DNA from 3 places in the Salinarimonas sp. genome. Region 1 is predicted to be linked to each of the others. Evidence: predicted binding sites of a transcription regulator. Region 1 holds the regulator's gene; each other region holds the start of a gene.
The links. The regulator LexA, encoded in region 1, represses DNA repair genes until DNA is damaged. The targets are predictions, from matches to a motif close to TGTTCNNNNTGTGTTCNG.
Positions count from the first base shown of each region.

Region 2: the regulator LexA is predicted to act here: its motif matches at 1,327-1,344, upstream of ABL310_RS01360 (PA0069 family radical SAM protein).
Region 3: the regulator LexA is predicted to act here: its motif matches at 2,206-2,223, upstream of dnaE (DNA polymerase III subunit alpha).

Region 1 is NZ_CP157794.1:840,426-845,807, reverse strand. It holds gene ABL310_RS03905 (alpha/beta fold hydrolase) at 104-868, opposite strand; gene lexA (transcriptional repressor LexA) at 1,062-1,766, opposite strand; gene glp (gephyrin-like molybdotransferase Glp) at 1,930-3,156, opposite strand; gene moaC (cyclic pyranopterin monophosphate synthase MoaC) at 3,172-3,651, opposite strand; gene trpC (indole-3-glycerol phosphate synthase TrpC) at 3,648-4,445, opposite strand; gene trpD (anthranilate phosphoribosyltransferase) at 4,456-5,382, opposite strand, start outside.
Region 2 is NZ_CP157794.1:288,306-293,687, forward strand. It holds gene ABL310_RS01360 (PA0069 family radical SAM protein) at 35-1,273, opposite strand; gene ABL310_RS01365 (hypothetical protein) at 1,510-2,010, shown strand; gene moaB (molybdenum cofactor biosynthesis protein B) at 2,007-2,558, opposite strand; gene ABL310_RS01375 (ester cyclase) at 2,614-3,663, opposite strand; gene ABL310_RS01380 (hypothetical protein) at 3,958-4,923, shown strand; gene acs (acetate--CoA ligase) at 5,017-5,382, opposite strand, start outside.
Region 3 is NZ_CP157794.1:1,307,283-1,312,664, forward strand. It holds gene ABL310_RS06065 ([protein-PII] uridylyltransferase) at 1-1,420, shown strand, start outside; gene grpE (nucleotide exchange factor GrpE) at 1,490-2,143, shown strand; gene dnaE (DNA polymerase III subunit alpha) at 2,251-5,382, shown strand, end outside.

The DNA of each region.
Region 1 (5,382 bases):
CTCCAGGCGGCGCGCCTCGCTCCCGGTTGTTCCATGGCGGGACGGTCGCGGCAAGGCCGCGAGCCCCCCGGTCCACAGGCCCGAGTCGAAGGGCCGCAGCCGCTCAGAGCAGCCGCATCACGACGTCCGGCGCCTCGACATGGGCGTTGTGGCCGAGATCGGGCAGGACGACCGCGCCCGGATCGGTGCGCGTCATCGCCTCGCGCGAGACCATCGGATCCCGCTCGCCGGCGGCGAGCGCCAGCGGCGCGCGGCAGCCGCGCATGAGCGCATCGATCGAGGGGCCGACCGCCCCGAAGGCGGCCGGGTCGAAGGCCGCCGCGAAGCCGCCCTCGCGCTCGAGGACGCCGTGGGCGGCGGTCTCGGAGCCGGGGTCGACGAGACCGGCGAGGCCGGCGATCTTGAGGGCGTGCTCCGTGGCCTCGCCGCGCGCGGCGAAGAGCTTCGGCGGCTTGGCGGCGAGCCTGCGTGCGCCGTCCTCCTCGTCGGCCGACCAGTCGAGCTTGACGCCCAGCCCGACGACGCGCGCGGGCGGCGGGCCGTAGAGGCCGGAGCCGAGGAGCGCGCCGATCACCCCGCCGAAGGAATGGCCGAGAACGATCGTCTTTTCCGGGTTCTCACCGTCGAGAAGAAGGGCGATGTCGGCCGCGTGGACGCCGTATCCGTAGGGGCCGTGCATGACGGAGCGCCCGTGGCCGCGGAAGTCCGGCGCGAGCCAGCGCCGCCCGCTCGCCGCGGCGAGGGGCGCGAGTCCGGCGAAAACCGCCGCGTTGGCGGCGAGCCCGTGGAGGAGCACGACGAGCTCCTCGCCCTCCCCGCCCCGCGCATGCCAGATCCCGTTCGCGCTCGTCGTTCCCTCGAATGCCATCTGTGTCCTCGCCCGTCTCGTTCGCCGTCGCGCGCAGGTCTCTACGCGCAGATCGCCTCGTTGAGAAAGGCGTGTTTCGGCGCGATTGCGCGGGCGTTTGCAGATCGACTGGCGCATCCCCTCCGGTCCGCGGCTGCGCCGCGGCCCACCTCCCCTGCGGGGAGATGGCGACAGCGCCCCGTCTACGCGTCGCTCAGTACCGCCGGAACAGGCTCACCAGCTTGCCCTGGATCTTCACGCGGTCGGGGCCCAGCACCCGCGTCTCGTAGGCGGGGTTCGCCGCCTCGAGCGCGATGGAGGAGCCGCGGCGGCGGAAGCGCTTGAGGGTCGCCTCCTCGTCGTCGATCAGGGCGACGATGATGTCCCCCGTATTGGCGACGTCCTGGCGGCGGACGACGACGATGTCGCCGTCCAGGATGCCGGCCTCGATCATCGAATCGCCGCGTACCTCCAGCGCGAAATGCTCGCCCGAGGCGATCATGTCCGGCGAGACCGTGATCGAATGGCTCTGCGACTGGATCGCCGAGATCGGCACGCCGGCTGCGATGCGGCCCATGACCGGGATCTGCACGCCGCGCTCCTCGTCGGAGAGAACCGGCGGCGGCGCGGCCTTCGGCTTCGCCGCGAGCCCGCCCTCGACGACGGAGGGATTGAAGCGGCCACGCGGCGCGGAGACGCCGAGCCCTTCGGGCAGGCGCACCACCTCGAGCGCGCGGGCGCGGTTCGGCAGGCGGCGGATGAAGCCCCGCTCCTCGAGCGCGGTGATCAGCCGGTGAATGCCGGACTTGGACTTGAGATCGAGTGCGTCCTTCATCTCGTCGAAAGAGGGCGGGACGCCGGTCTCCCGCACCCGCTCGTGGATGAAGCGAAGCAGTTCGTGCTGTTTGCGCGTGAGCATGGGCACCCCGTCTTGGAGCCTCTTGGAGCCTTCCGCGACCGCCGGCCGAATCGCCGATACGATCTCCCGGAAAACAAACGCGGAACTTATACCCGTTCCCCATGCGTTCCGCAACCCCCGCAGCGGCGAGTCGTCGCGCCAGGATGAACGCCCGGCCCTTCGCTCACATCATTCCGGCGAGCCGCACGATCTCCACGACCTCGCCGACCTCCCGCGCGGGGTCCCGCACCGGCCGGACGATGAGCGCCTCGGCCCGGGCGAGCACGCCGAGCATCGACGAATCCTGAACGGGAAAGGGCGTCGCCTCCGGCAGCGCGCCGGGCCGCGGGGCGAGGGCGGCGCGCACGTAATCCTCGCGGCCGTCGTTCTCGCCGATCGCGCTCCCCAGCACGGCCGATTCGCTCGGCAGGCGCCCGGCCGCGGGGTCGCCGAGCAGGGCGCGGATCGCCGGGCGCAGGAACAGGAGCCCGCAGACCATCGACGAGACCGGGTTCCCCGGCAGCCCGAGGAACAGCGTGCCGTCGAGCGTGCCGTGCATCAGCGGCTTGCCCGGGCGCATGGCGATCTTCCAGAAGCCGAGATCCATGCCCGCCTCGCGCAGGGTCTCCTGCACGAGGTCGTGCGCGCCGACCGAGGCGCCGCCGAGCGTCACCAGGATGTCCGCACCGGCGGCGCGGGCGGCCGCGAGCTTCTCGCCGATCGCCGGCTTCGTGTCGCGCGCGATGCCGAGCGGCAGCGCCGCGCCGCCGGCAGCCTCCACCAGGGCGGCCAGCGCGACGAGGTTCGAGGCGACGATCTGGTCCGGGCCCGGCTCCTCGCCGGGCATGACGAGCTCGTCGCCGGTGGCGATCAGCGCGACCTTCGGGCGACGGCGCACGGGCAGCGCGGGATGGTTCATCGCGGCCGCGAGCGCCAGGGCGCGCGGGTCGAGCGCGCGCCCGGCGGGGATCAGCACGTCGCCCTCGGCGAAGTCGAGCCCGCGCGGGCGCACGAACCGGCCCGCGGCCGCGCTCTCCAGGACGCGCACGCGTCCGTTCTCGAGAGGCTGCGCATTCTCCTGGATGACGATCGTGTCGGCGCCGTCGGGCAGCGGTGCGCCGGTGAAGATGCGCACGGCCTCCCCGGCCCCCACCCGCCCGGAGAAGCGCCGGCCCGCCGCGCTCTCGCCGACGATGGCGAGCTCGACGGGCGCCGTGGCCACGTCGGCGGCGCGCACCGCCCAGCCGTCCATGGCGGAGGCGGCGAAGGGCGGCTGCGTGCGGGTCGCGACCACGTCCTCGGCCAGCGTGCGGCCGAAGCAGGCCTCGAGCGGCAGGCGCTCGGCGGGAAGGGCTGCGCCGGCGGCGGCGATGATGCGGGCGCGGGCCTCGGCGACGGGGAGCAGGCTCACGACGCGCCCCCTCCCCTAGCCGTCGGCCCGGTAGGTCCCGGAGCGGCCCCCGGTCTTCTCGAGGAGCCGCACGCCCTCGATGCGCATGCCTTTGTCGGCGGCCTTGACCATGTCGTAGATCGTGAGGCACGCGACGGAGACGGCGGTGAGCGCCTCCATCTCGACGCCGGTCTGCCCGGCGACCTTCACCTCGGCCACGACGCGCACGCCCGGCAGCGCCTCGTCGATCGCGCAGTCGACCCGCACCTTGGAGATCATCAAGGGGTGGCACAGCGGGATCAGCTCGTGCGTGCGCTTGGCCGCCATGATGCCGGCGAGGCGGGCGACGCCGAGCACGTCGCCCTTCTTGGCGTCCCCCGCGCGGATGACGGCGATGGTCTCGGGCTTCGTGATCACCACGCCCTCGGCGATCGCCGTGCGGGAAGTGACGTCCTTGTCCGCGACGTCGACCATGTTGGCGGCGCCGGAGGCGTCGATATGGCTGAGCTCGCTCACGCGGCCTCTCCCAGCAACGTGCGGGTCGCGGCCGTCACGTCGTCCTGGCGCATCAGGCTCTCGCCGACGAGGAAGGCGCGGATGCCCGCCGCCTCCAGCCGCGCGATGTCGGCCGGGGTGAAGATGCCGCTCTCGCCGATGACGATGCGGTCGGACGGGATCAGCGGGGCGAGGCTCTCGGCGACGGAAAGCGAGACCTCGAAGGTGCGGAGGTTACGATTGTTGATGCCGATGAGCCGGGCGGGCAGCTCCAGCGCGCGCTCGAGCTCGGGGGCGTCGTGCACCTCGACGAGGGCGTCCATGCCGAGATCGTGCGCGGCCAAGACGAGGTCGCGGGCGGCGGCGTCCGACACGCTCGCCATGATGACGAGGATGGCGTCGGCGCCCCAGGCCCGGGCCTCCATGACCTGATAGGGCTCGAACAGGAAGTCCTTGCGCAGGGCGGGAAGCGCGCAGGCGTCCTTGGCGGCGGCGAGGAATTCCGGGCGACCCTGGAAGGAGGGCGTGTCGGTGAGCACCGAGAGGCAGGCCGCGCCGCCGGCCTCGTAGGCGCGCGCCAGCGCCGGCGGGTCGAAATCGGCGCGGATGAGGCCCTTCGAGGGGCTCGCCTTCTTGATCTCGGCGATGAGCGCCGGGCGGCCGGCCTCGATCGTCGCGCTGAGCGCCGCCGCGAAGCCCCGCGGCGGTGCGGCGTCGCGGGCCCGGCGCGCCATCTCGGCGGGTGCGGTCGCGGCCTTGGCGGCGGCGATCTCCTCGCGCTTGTAGGCCTCGATCTTCGACAGGATATCGCTCATCGCCCGGCCCTCACGCCTGGGAGGCGCGCACGAGGCGCGCGAGGGCCGTCTTGGCCGCGCCGGAATCGATCGCCTCCGCCGCCTTGGCGACGCCCTCGGCGAGGTCGGCGGCGGCGCCCGCGACGACGAGGGAGGCGCCGGCGTTGAGGACCGCGATGTCGCGATAGGCCGTCCGCTCGCCCTCCAGCACGGCGCGCAGGGCGGCCGCGTTATGGGCGGGATCGCCGCCCTTGAGGTCCTGCGGCTCGGCGAGCGCGAGGCCGACGTCGCGCGGGTCGATCTGGAAGGTGCGGATCTCGCCGTCCTCCAGCGCCACGACCTCGCTCGGGCCGGTGGTGGTGAGCTCGTCGAGCCCGTCGGAGCCGTGCACGACCCAGACCCGCTCGGAGCCGAGCGCGCGCAGGGTCTCGGCGATGGGGCGCATCCAGGCGCGGGAGAAGACGCCGAGCAGCTGGCGCTTCACGCCGGCTGGGTTCGAGAGGGGCCCGAGGATGTTGAAGATCGTGCGCGTGCCGAGCTCGACGCGGAAGGGCGCGACGTGGCGCATGGAGGCGTGGTGGGCCTGGGCGAACATGAAGCACAGGTTCGCCTCGGCGAGGCAGCGGGCGAGGCCCGCCGGATCGAGGCCCAGCGTGACGTCGAGGGAGGAGAGCACGTCCGCCGCGCCGGATTTCGAGGAGGCCGCGCGGTTGCCGTGCTTGGCGACCGGCACGCCACAGCCGGCGACGATGAAGGCGGCGAGCGTCGAGATGTTGTAGGAGCCGGAATGGTCGCCCCCGGTGCCGACGATGTCCATCGCGGTGGGCGGCGCGTCGACCCGCAGCATCTTGGCGCGCATGGCCGAGGCCGCGCCGACGATCTCGTCGAGCGCCTCCCCGCGCACGCGCAGCGCCATCAGGAAGGCGCCCGCCTGGGCAGGGGTGACCTCGCCGGACAG
Region 2 (5,382 bases), 550 kb from region 1:
GGGGGACGGGTCCCGCCGGCCCGCCGCCCCCGGCTCAGGCGAAGAGCGAGAGCTGGTCCGCGTCGGCGCGCTTGCGCTCGCGGGCCGGCGGCGTGAACAGGTCCGTGCGCAGGCGCGCGCGGCGCTCGTTCATGCCGAGCCGTTTCGCGGCGGTCTCGAAACGCCGGCCGATCATCCAGGCGTAGGGGCCCTGGCCCGTCTGCCGCGCGCCCCAGGTCGCGTCGTATTCCTTGCCGCCGCGCGTATCGCGCACCAGCGACAGGACGCGGTCGAGCCGGTCGGGATAATGGTCGATGAGCCAGTCCCGCGCGAGATTCTTCAGCTCGTGCGGAAGCCGCAGCAGGACGTAGCCCGCCTCCCGCGCCCCGGCGGCGTGCGCCGCCTCCAGGATGCGCTCGATCTCGTGGTCGTTGATCGCCGGGACGATCGGCGCGACGAGCACGGTGACCGGGACGCCCTCGTCCGTGAGGCGCTTGATGGCGTCGAGCCGACGTGCCGGCGAGGCCGCCCGCGGCTCCATCTTCCGCGCCAGGACGGGGTCGAGCGTGGTGAGCGAGATCGCCACCTTGGCGAGGCCGCGCTCGGCCATCGGGCCGAGGATGTCGATGTCGCGCGTGACGAGATGCGACTTGGTGACGATCCCCACCGGGTGATCGCGCCGGGAGAGGACCTCCAGGATGCCGCGCGTGATGCGGTAGCGCCGCTCGACGGGCTGGTAGGGATCGGTGTTGGCCCCGAGCGCGATCGCCTTGGGGACGTAGCCCTTGGCGGCGAGCTCGCGCTCGAGCAGCTCGGCCGCGTTCGGCTTGGCGAAGAGCTTCGTCTCGAAATCGAGCCCGGCGGAGAGGCCGTGATAGGCGTGGGTCGGGCGGGCGAAGCAGTAGAAGCACCCGTGCTCGCAGCCGCGATAGGGATTGATCGAGCGGTCGAAGCCGATGTCGGGCGAATCGTTCCGCGCGATGATCGTGCGCGGGCGCTCCTCGATCACCTCCGTGCGCAGCGGACGCGGCTCGTCCTCCTCCTCGCCCGGCATCTCCTCGACGAAGGCCTCGCGCGCGATGCGCTCGAAGCGGCCGGTCTCGTTCGTCGGCGCGCCGCGGCCGCGGCGCAGGACGTCCGCCAGCGCCTCCGGCCGGCCGGTGTCGCGCAGGAGCGCGCGGCGCTGCAGATCGCGCGCGGAGGGCTCGCGGACGCCCTCGCGGGGCCCCGGAACGATGACGTGCCGGCGCGGGCTCTCTGCACGTGGCGTTTCGGCGAGCGCGGCAGGGCTCATGACGACCTCCTCGGAAATCCCGTCGTGACGTGACGACCGGCGGTGGAACGACGCGTACCGTCTTTGTTCTTGTTCCATACGTTATGAACGAATGCGGAACATTGCAAGCCCCTTTTTCGAATCCGCGATCCGGATGCGCTTCGCGGCCGATACCCGCACCGATGTCGCCTCCGCAGGCCGCCTGTCGCGGACCCGCGGCCTACCCGCCCGCCCGAGGCCGCGCTATACACGCCGCCATGATCACGGCCCTCATCCGCGCGGGCGACGACCCGCGTCCCCTCGCCGCCACGATCTCCGCCCTCGTCGCCGGCGTCGCCGACGGCGTGATCGGGGATGCCGTGGTGATCGCCCCCGCCCGCGCGGCGGCGATCGAGGCGCTCGCCGACGCCGCCGGTGCGGAGCTCGTGATCGCCGGGGCCGGCGAGGATCCCTGGCGCGTCGGCGCCCGCGCGGCGCGGCGGGACTGGCTGTTCTGCCTCGATGCCGGCGACGTGCCCCTCGACGGCTGGGCGCGGGCGGTCGAGCGTTTCGCCACGGCCGCGCCCGCCCCGGCGCCGCCCGCCATGGCCCGCCTGCACCGGCGCGTGGAGGGGCTCGGGCCGCGCCTGCGCGAGGCCTTGCGCGCCCGCACCCCCCGCATCCGCGCGGGCGACCTCGTCCATGTCGGCCATCTGAAGCCGGGCGCCCGCCCGAAGGTCGTTCGCCTCCCGGCGAGCGTGACGCGGGAGGAAGGCTAGGACCTCAGCTTCCCGCGCTTCAGGTGCTCGTCGAGCCGGGGCATGATCTCGACGAAGTTGCAGGGCCGATGGCGATAGTCGAGCTGGGGCTGGAGGATGCCGTCCCAGGCGTCCTTGCAGGCGCCGGGCGAGCCCGGCAGCACGAACACGTAGGTCGCGCCCGCGACGCCGGCGGTGGCGCGCGACTGCAGCGTGGAGGTGCCGATCTTGTCGTAGCTGATGCGGTGGAACACCGCCGAGAAGCCCTCCATGCGCTTCTCGAAGAGCGGCTCGATCGCCTCGGGCGTGACGTCGCGGCCGGTGAAGCCGGTGCCGCCCGTGGTGACGATCACGTCGACGCCCGGGTCGGCGATCCAGCCCTGCACGCGCGCGCGGACCTCGGCCACCTCGTCCTTGACGATCGCCCGATCCGCCAGAACGTGTCCCGCCGCCTCGATGCGCGCGGCGAGCGTATCGCCGGAGCGGTCCTGCGCGAGTTCCCGGGTGTCGGAGACGGTGAGCACCGCGATCCGCACGGGGACGAAGGGAAGGCTGTCGTCGATGGGCATGGTCGGTCTCCGGCGGGGCGCGCGGCCTGCAGATGGCCACGCCCCGCGCCCGATTTCAAGGAAGGGCGCGCCCGGTCTGCGGGTCGAAGCCGAGCCGCGCCTTGTTGAGCTCCCGCAGGCGCGCGAGCACGTCGACGCCGATCTGGTCGTGCAGGTGGAGGAGGTCGACGAGGACCCAGTTCTCGCGGATCAGCCCGTCCTCCATGCGCCAGAAATCGAGGCTGCGCAGGGTGATCTCGGCGCCCGTGGGCGGCAGCCCGAGCCAGCCGCCGCCGGTGAGCGTCTGGCGCATGTTCGGCCAGCCGGTGACGGCGGCGTAGGGGCCGTCCCCGAAGAAGTGGTGCGTCGTCCCCTCCGGGCGCCGCCCGCGATCGGGCATGGCGGCGAGGAAGGGGATCTGGTGGAAGGCGCGAAAGCCGCGCACGCCTCGCGCCGTGCCGATCCCGGCGGGGCCGTACCAGGTGAAGCGCGGGTGCCAGTAGCGCTCGAGCTCCATCACCTCCGGCCCGCCTTCGGCCGGGTGGCGGATCATGGCGGCGAGCATCGCCACGACGTGCGCCCGCGACGCCTCGCTCGCCTCGGGGTCGTAGGGCCCCGGCGCGAGCCCGTCCTGCGTCGCCGGCGCCGGCGCGCGCCGGTCCGCGCCGAGGCCCGGCGCCAACGGCCAGGCGTTCGCCTGCATCATCAATTCGGGCAGATCCCAGACCGCCTGCATCTCGACGACGCGCCCCTCCACGAACCGGTAGAACTCGTGGAACCGGAAGGACGCGAGATGCCCGGTCGGCGGGATGTCGAGGAAGGGCCGCGCGAACGTGCCGCAATAATCCCCCGCGCAGCCGACCCAGTCCTCCCCCTCCGGCGTCGGCCCCGCGACGACGATGTAGTCCCGCCGCTCCAGATCGGGGAAGGCGGCGAGGAGCGGCGCATAGGCCGCCTCGTAGAGCGCCTCCGGCCCGGCGCGATCCCCGAACGGATGGCACAGCCGCACCCGGGCGTCGGGCGCGAAGAGCCCCTCCAGCGCCGCGCGCACGGGCGCCTCCGCGAAGTCGCGCATGGCGCGGCGCAGGGGGGCGAGGAGGGCCTTGTGGCGGGTGGGGAGGTCCATCGGGGGCCTCGTTGGTGAAGGCGGCATGCGTGCGCGTGTGGGTGTAGCCGAACGCCATTCAAGGGCCGAGCGCAACAGGAAAAGACGCTTCCTCGTCCAGGTTACGACGGGCGTCTCACGTCGCCCAGGCCTTCGCGCCGCCGCGCCTTCGCTTGCTCCGCTGCCCGGTAGACAGAGGCGTCGACGACGGCCCGGCCGCAGTTCCACAGAGACCGTGCGGCGATCTCTGGCTTGCCTTCTTCTAGATGCGCGCAGCAGATTACGAAGTAAGGGAGCTGCGTTTCGAGGGAAGCCATGGCGGACGAAGACGTGTGTGCGATCCACCGTTTCGAAGAGCGCGACATCGATCTCCTCCTGGCCGAGGAGCTCAGGGTGCAGCCCGCGTTCGCGTCCTGGTTCGCGTCGCAGGCGCTGACGGGGCTGTCGCTTCGGGTACCCGCATGCAGGACACGGGTGTCCATCGTCTCCGATTCCAGCGAGGCCGACGTGATCGCGTGCTTCGAGGTCCATGGAGGCGGTATCTTCCGCATCTACATCGAGGACAAGATCAGCGCGGGAATGATGCCCCTTCAGCTCGAACGATATCTCGCCCGCGCAGAGGCGGACCGAGGCCGCGGAGAGATCGTCGGGTATGCGGTCGTCCTGTTCGCACCTCTGACGTATGCGGCCGCGATTCCCGAACGGGTCGCTCGAATTTCGTTCGAGGCCGCAGCGGCCGCCCTGCGGCGCCTGTGCGGAGACGCTCGATCTCGCTACCGCGCCTCCTTTCTCGAGCGCGCCGCCCTCGGACGCCTGGCGCAGGAGACTCGATTGCTCGAAGCGGAGCCTTACTTGGTCGAATGGTGGGACGCGGTCTACGCGATGCTGGACCGTGAATTCGCCGGGTTCTTCATCGCTCCGAAGGTGCGCTATCCGCGGAGCGTCTTCATCGCTCCGCGGACGGCAGGAATGCCTGACTACATTCGCGTCGATCTCAAGGGTCACAAGGGAGAGGTCGACCTCGCGTTCAAGAACGTCCCCTTTCAAGATCTGGCAGCGGCGCTCGCCGGCAAATCGGCCCCGGGCGTCCTCGTCGAGAACGAGAAGTCGGCGGCGATCCGCATCGGCGGCCTAGCACCGTTTCGTCTCGCCGACGGCGCCGAGGTGATTGAGACGAACGTTCGCGAAGCGTACGCGGCCGCCCGGGATCTCCTCCTGTTCTGGAGGGCGCACCGACACGTGTTCGACGAGCTGTCGCCGGAACGCGCGCCCGCGTCTTAGAAGCGGGCAAGCGCCTCCGCGCGAACCCCGCCCGCCGTGGCGAGACGGGACACCCCCAGCAGGCTGCCGCGCCCGCGACGCCCGCCCCTCACCTCACGCCGCCGCGTCGCGCTTGTTCTGCCTGTGCTCGATCAGGTCGTCGACCACGGCGGGGTCGGCCAGCGTCGAGGTGTCGCCCAGCGCGCCGAACTCGTCCTCGGCGATCTTGCGCAGGATGCGGCGCATGATCTTGCCGGAGCGGGTCTTGGGCAGGCCGGGGGCGAACTGGATCTTGTCGGGCGTCGCGATGGGGCCGATCTCCTGGCGCACGTGCTTGACGAGCTCCTTGCGCAGGTCGTCGGAGGGCTCGACGCCTTCCATCAGCGTGACATAGGCGTAGATGCCCTGGCCCTTGATGTCGTGCGGGTAGCCGACCACGGCGGCCTCGGAGACCTTGGCGTGGGCGACGAGCGCGCTCTC
Region 3 (5,382 bases), 470 kb from region 1:
GCGCATGAACGAATCCGGCGTGCTCGGTCGCTTCGTGCCGGATTTCGGGCGGATCGTGGCGATGATGCAGTTCAACATGTATCATCACTACACGGTCGACGAGCACCTGATCCGCTCCATCGGCCGGCTCGCCGATCTCGAGGCCGGCCGGCTCGACGCCGACCATCCGCTGTCGCATCGCATCATCCACTCCGTCCAGCACCGGCGCGCGCTCTACGTCGCGCTCTTCCTGCACGACATCGCCAAGGGCCGGCAGGAGGACCATTCCATCGCCGGCGCCCGCATCGCCCGCAAGGTCGGGCCGCGGCTCGGCCTGACGCCGGCGGAGGTCGAGACGGTGGCGTGGCTGGTCGAGCACCACCTGCTCATGTCCACCATCGCCCAGAGCCGCGATCTCTCCGACCCGCGCACGATCCAGGACTTCGCGGGCGTCGTGCAGACCATGGAGCGGCTGAAGCTCCTCCTCCTCCTCACGGTCTGCGACATCGGCGCGGTGGGACCCGGGGTCTGGACCGGCTGGAAGGGCGAGCTCCTGCGCACGCTCTACTACGAGACGGAGATGGTGCTGGGCGGCGCGGCCGGCGACGTCGAGCGGCCCCAGCGCATCCGCATCGCCCAGGAGGATCTGCGCGCCGAGCTGGGGGACTGGTCCGACGAGGCGGTCGAGACCTACGCCGCACGCCATTATCCGTCCTACTGGCTCAAGGTCGACCTGCGCTACCGCGTCAAGCACGCGCGCTTCATCCGCGAGGCGGAGCGCGCCGGCAAGACGGTGTCCGTCTCCTACGAGACCGACGCCTTCCGCGGCGTGACCGAGTTCACCGTCCTCTCGCCGGACCACCCGCGGCTGCTCGCCATCCTCACCGGCGCCTGCGCCGCGGCGGGCGGCAACATCGTCGACGCCGCGATCTTCACCACCGCCGACGGCTTGGCGCTCGACACGATCTTCGTCTCGCGCGCCTTCGACCAGGACGAGGACGAGCTGCGCCGGGCCGAGCGCGTGGCGCGCTCCATCGAGAAGGCGCTCAAGGGCGAGGTGAAGATCGCCGACCTCGTCGACGGCCGCCGCCAGCCGCGCGAGCGCACGAAGCCCTTCGACGTCGTGCCGGAGGTGATCATCGACAACACCTTGTCCTCGCGGCAGACGGTGCTCGAGATCACCGGGCTCGACCGGCCGGGGCTGCTCTACGACCTCACGACGGCGCTCGGCAAGCTCAACCTCAACATCGCCTCCGCCCACATCGCCACCTTCGGCGAGAAGGTGGTGGACGTGTTCTACGTCACCGATCTCACCGGCGGCAAGGTCGTCCAGGCCTCGCGCCAGAGCGCCATCCGCAAGGCGGTGATGGAGGTGCTCGCGCGCGATCGGGCCGGGCGGGCGAAGGACGCCGCGAAGGAGCCGGCCGCCGCGCGCGCTTGATTCATCGCGCTCGCGCCCTGATATGAGGGCCGAGTTCACCCGTTCCGACGATCAGCCGAATCGAGCCTCATGACCAACGACACCTCCCGTCCCGAGAATCCTGCCGAGAACGCCGACACCGCCCCGGGCGAGGGCGGCACGGACGAGCTCGCCCGCGTCGACGCGACCGCGGCCGCGGCCCATCCGCTCGACGCGGCGGCCGCCGCCCACGCCGTCGAGGGCACGCCGGAGGCGCGCCTCGCCGAGGTCGAGGCCGAGCGCGACGCGCTCAAGGACAAGCTCCTGCGCGCCCTCGCCGACCTCGAGAACGTGCGCCGCCGGGCCGAGCGCGAGGTCGCCGACGCGCGGACCTACGCCAAGACCAACTTCGCCCGCGACATGCTCACCGTGGCCGACAACGTGCGCCGCGCGCTGGAGAGCCTCGGCGACGCCCGCGAGGGCATGGAAGGCCCGGCGAAGACTCTGGTGGAAGGCATCGAGCTCACCGAGCGCGATCTGCTCCACACGCTCGAGCGCCACGGCGTGAGGAAGATCGACCCGCAGGGCGAGAAGTTCGATCCGAACCTGCACCAGGCCATGTTCGAGATCCCGAACCCGGACGTGCCCAACGGCACCGTCGTCCAGGTCGTCCAGACCGGCTACGTCATCGGCGAGCGCTGCCTGCGGCCCGCGATGGTCGGGGTGTCGAAGGGCGGTCCGAAGCCGGCGAACGGCGAGGGCTGAGGCGGCGTACGCCGCCGCCGTCCACAGCCCCGTCGCCCCTCTCCCCTCGACACCCGGCTCCCTAAAACGGATAAGGAACGTCGGCGGATCGGGACGCGGGGGAGACGATGGCGGTTCTCAAGGACGTGGGCTTCGTTCACCTCCACGCGCACTCGTCCTACTCGCTGCTCGAGGGCGCTCTGCAGATCGGCGCGCTCTCCAAGCTCGCGCTCGCCGACCGCCAGCCGGCGCTGGCGCTGACCGACACGAACAACCTGTTCGGCGCGCTGGAATTCTCCGAGAAGCTGTCGGGGGCCGGCATCCAGCCGATCGCGGGCGTGCAGCTCACCACCTGCTTCGAGGAGCCGGACCCGGCCCAGCGCCAGGGCCCCGCCGCGCTCGCCGGCGGGATCGCCAACCTCGTGCTGCTGGCGCAGACCGAGGAGGGCTTCCGCAACCTCATGCGGCTCGTCACGCGCGGCTATTTCGATGGGGCGCTCGGTGCGAGCCCGCAGGTCTCGCTCGCGGCGCTCGCCGATCACGCCGAGGGCGTGATCGCGCTCACCGGCGGGCTCACCGGCCCCCTCGACCGGGCCTTCGCCTCCGGCCGCGCCGAGCTCGCCGGCAAGCGGCTTTCGGCGCTGGAGGCGATCTACGGCGAGCGGCTCTACGTCGAGATCCAGCGCCACGGGCTCGAGGAGGAGCGTGCGGTGGAGGGCGCGCTGATCGCGCTCGCCGACGAGCGCGGCCTGCCGCTGGTCGCGACGAACGAGCCCTTCTTCGCAGGTGAGAACGACTACGAGGCCCACGACGCGCTCCTCGCAGTGGCCGAGGGCCAGGTCGTCGCCAACACGGATCGGCGCCGGCTCTCGCCGGAGCACCGCTTCAAGACCCGCGCCGAGATGCAGGCGCTCTTCGCCGACCTGCCGGACGCGCTCGCCAACACCGTCGAGGTGGCGATGCGCTGCTCGTACCGGGTGACGACGCGAAAGCCCATCCTGCCGCGCTTCACCGCTGACGTGGAGGGCGTCGACGGCGAGGAGGCCGAGGGGCTCGAGCTCGAGCGCCAGGCCAAGGAGGGGCTCGCCGCGCGGCTCGCGGCGCACGGCCCGGCGCCGGGCACGACGGAGCAGGACTACCACGACCGGCTCGACTTCGAGCTCGGCATCATCCGGCGGATGAAGTTCCCCGGCTACTTCCTCATCGTCGCCGACTTCATCAAGTGGGCCAAGGACCACGACATCCCCGTCGGCCCGGGCCGCGGCTCGGGCGCGGGCTCGCTGGTGGCCTGGTCTCTGACCATCACCGACATCGACCCGCTGCGCTTCGGTCTGCTGTTCGAGCGCTTCCTCAATCCCGAGCGCGTCTCGATGCCGGATTTCGACATCGACTTCTGCGTCGACGGCCGCGAGGACGTGATCCACTACGTGCAGCGCCGCTACGGCGAACGCCAAGTGGCGCAGATCATCACCTTCGGCACGCTGCTCGCCCGCGGCGTCTTGCGCGACGTCGGCCGGGCGCTCGCCATGCCCTTCGGGCAGGTGGACAAGCTCTGCAAGCTCGTGCCGCAAAACCCGGCGAAGCCCGTCACCCTCGAGCAGGCCATCGAGGACGAGCCGCGCCTGCGCGAGGCGGCCGAGCAGGAGGAGGTGGTCGAGCGGCTCCTCGCCATCGCGCAGAAGCTGGAGGGCCTCCACCGCCACGCCTCGACGCACGCCGCCGGCGTCGTCATCGGCGACCGCCCGCTCCAGGAGCTCGTGCCGCTCTACCGAGACCCGAAGACGGGCATGCGGGTGACGCAGTACAACATGAAGTGGGTCGAGCAGGCGGGCCTCGTCAAGTTCGACTTCCTCGGCCTCAAGACGCTCACCGTGCTGCGCAACGCCGTCGACCTCCTTAAGGAACGCGGCGTCGCGGTCGATCTCTCCGGCCTGCCGCTCGACGACAAGACCACCTACGAGATGCTCGGGCGCGGCGAGACGGTGGGCGTGTTCCAGGTGGAATCGGCGGGCATGCGCAAGGCGCTCGTCGAGATGCGCGCCGACCGCATCGAGGACCTGATCGCGCTGGTCGCCCTCTACCGTCCGGGCCCGATGGCGAACATCCCGGTCTATTGCGCCCGCAAGCTCGGCAAGGGCGAGCCCGAGAGCGAATGGTACCCGCACCCCAAGCTCGCGCCGATCCTGCGCGAGACCTTCGGGATCATCGTGTACCAGGAGCAGGTGATGGAGGTGGCCAAGCTGCTGGCCGGCTACTCGCTCGGGGACGCCGACCTCCTGCGCCGCGCCATGGGCAAGAAGATCAAGGCGGAGATGGACAAGCAGCGCGTCCGCTTCGTCGACGGCTGCAAGGCGAACGGCATCGACGAGGCCAAGGCGGACGAGATCTTCGACCTGCTCGCCAAGTTCGCGGATTACGGCTTCAACAAGTCGCACGCCGCCGCCTACGCGGTCGTCTCCTACCAGACGGCCTACGTGAAGGCGAACCACCCGGTCGAGTTCCTGGCCGCGTCGATGAACCTCGACATCGACAACACGGACAAGCTCTCCGAATTCCGCCGGGAGGCGCAGCGCCTCGGCATCCGGGTGGAGCCGCCCTCGATCAACCGCTCGCAGGTGCGCTTCTCGGTGCACGAGGGCGCGATCCGCTACGCGCTCGCCGCGGTGAAGGGGGTCGGCCGCCAGGCCATGGAGTCGATCGTCGCCGCGCGCGGGGCGGAGCCGTTCAAGGACCTCGCCGATTTCGCCCGGCGCCTGCCGCCCAAGAGCGTCAACAAGCGCATCCTCGAGAACCTCGTCTGCGCCGGCGCCTTCGACGACCTCGAGCCCGACCGCGCCCGCGCCTTCGCCGCCATCGAGCCGATGCTCGCCCTCGCCGCCCAGGCGGCGGAGGCGGAGACGACCGGCATCGTCGACATGTTCGGCGGGCTCGCGGCGGCGGACGTGTCGCTGCGCGTGCCCGAGCACGAGCCGTGGACGGCGTCCGATCGGCTGCAGCGCGAATACGACGCGGTGGGCTTCTTCCTCTCGGGCCATCCGCTCGACGAATATGCCGAGCTGCTGGGCAAGCTGCGCGTCCAGCGCTGGACGGATTTCGTCCGCTCCGTGCGCGCCGGCGCCAATGTCGGGCGCCTCGCCGCCACCGTGCTCGACCGGCAGGAGCGGCGCACCAAGTCCGGCTCGAAGATGGGCATCCTGCAGCTCTCCGACCAGTCCGGGCATTTCGAGGCGATCGTCTTCTCCGAGGGCCTCCAGCGCTTC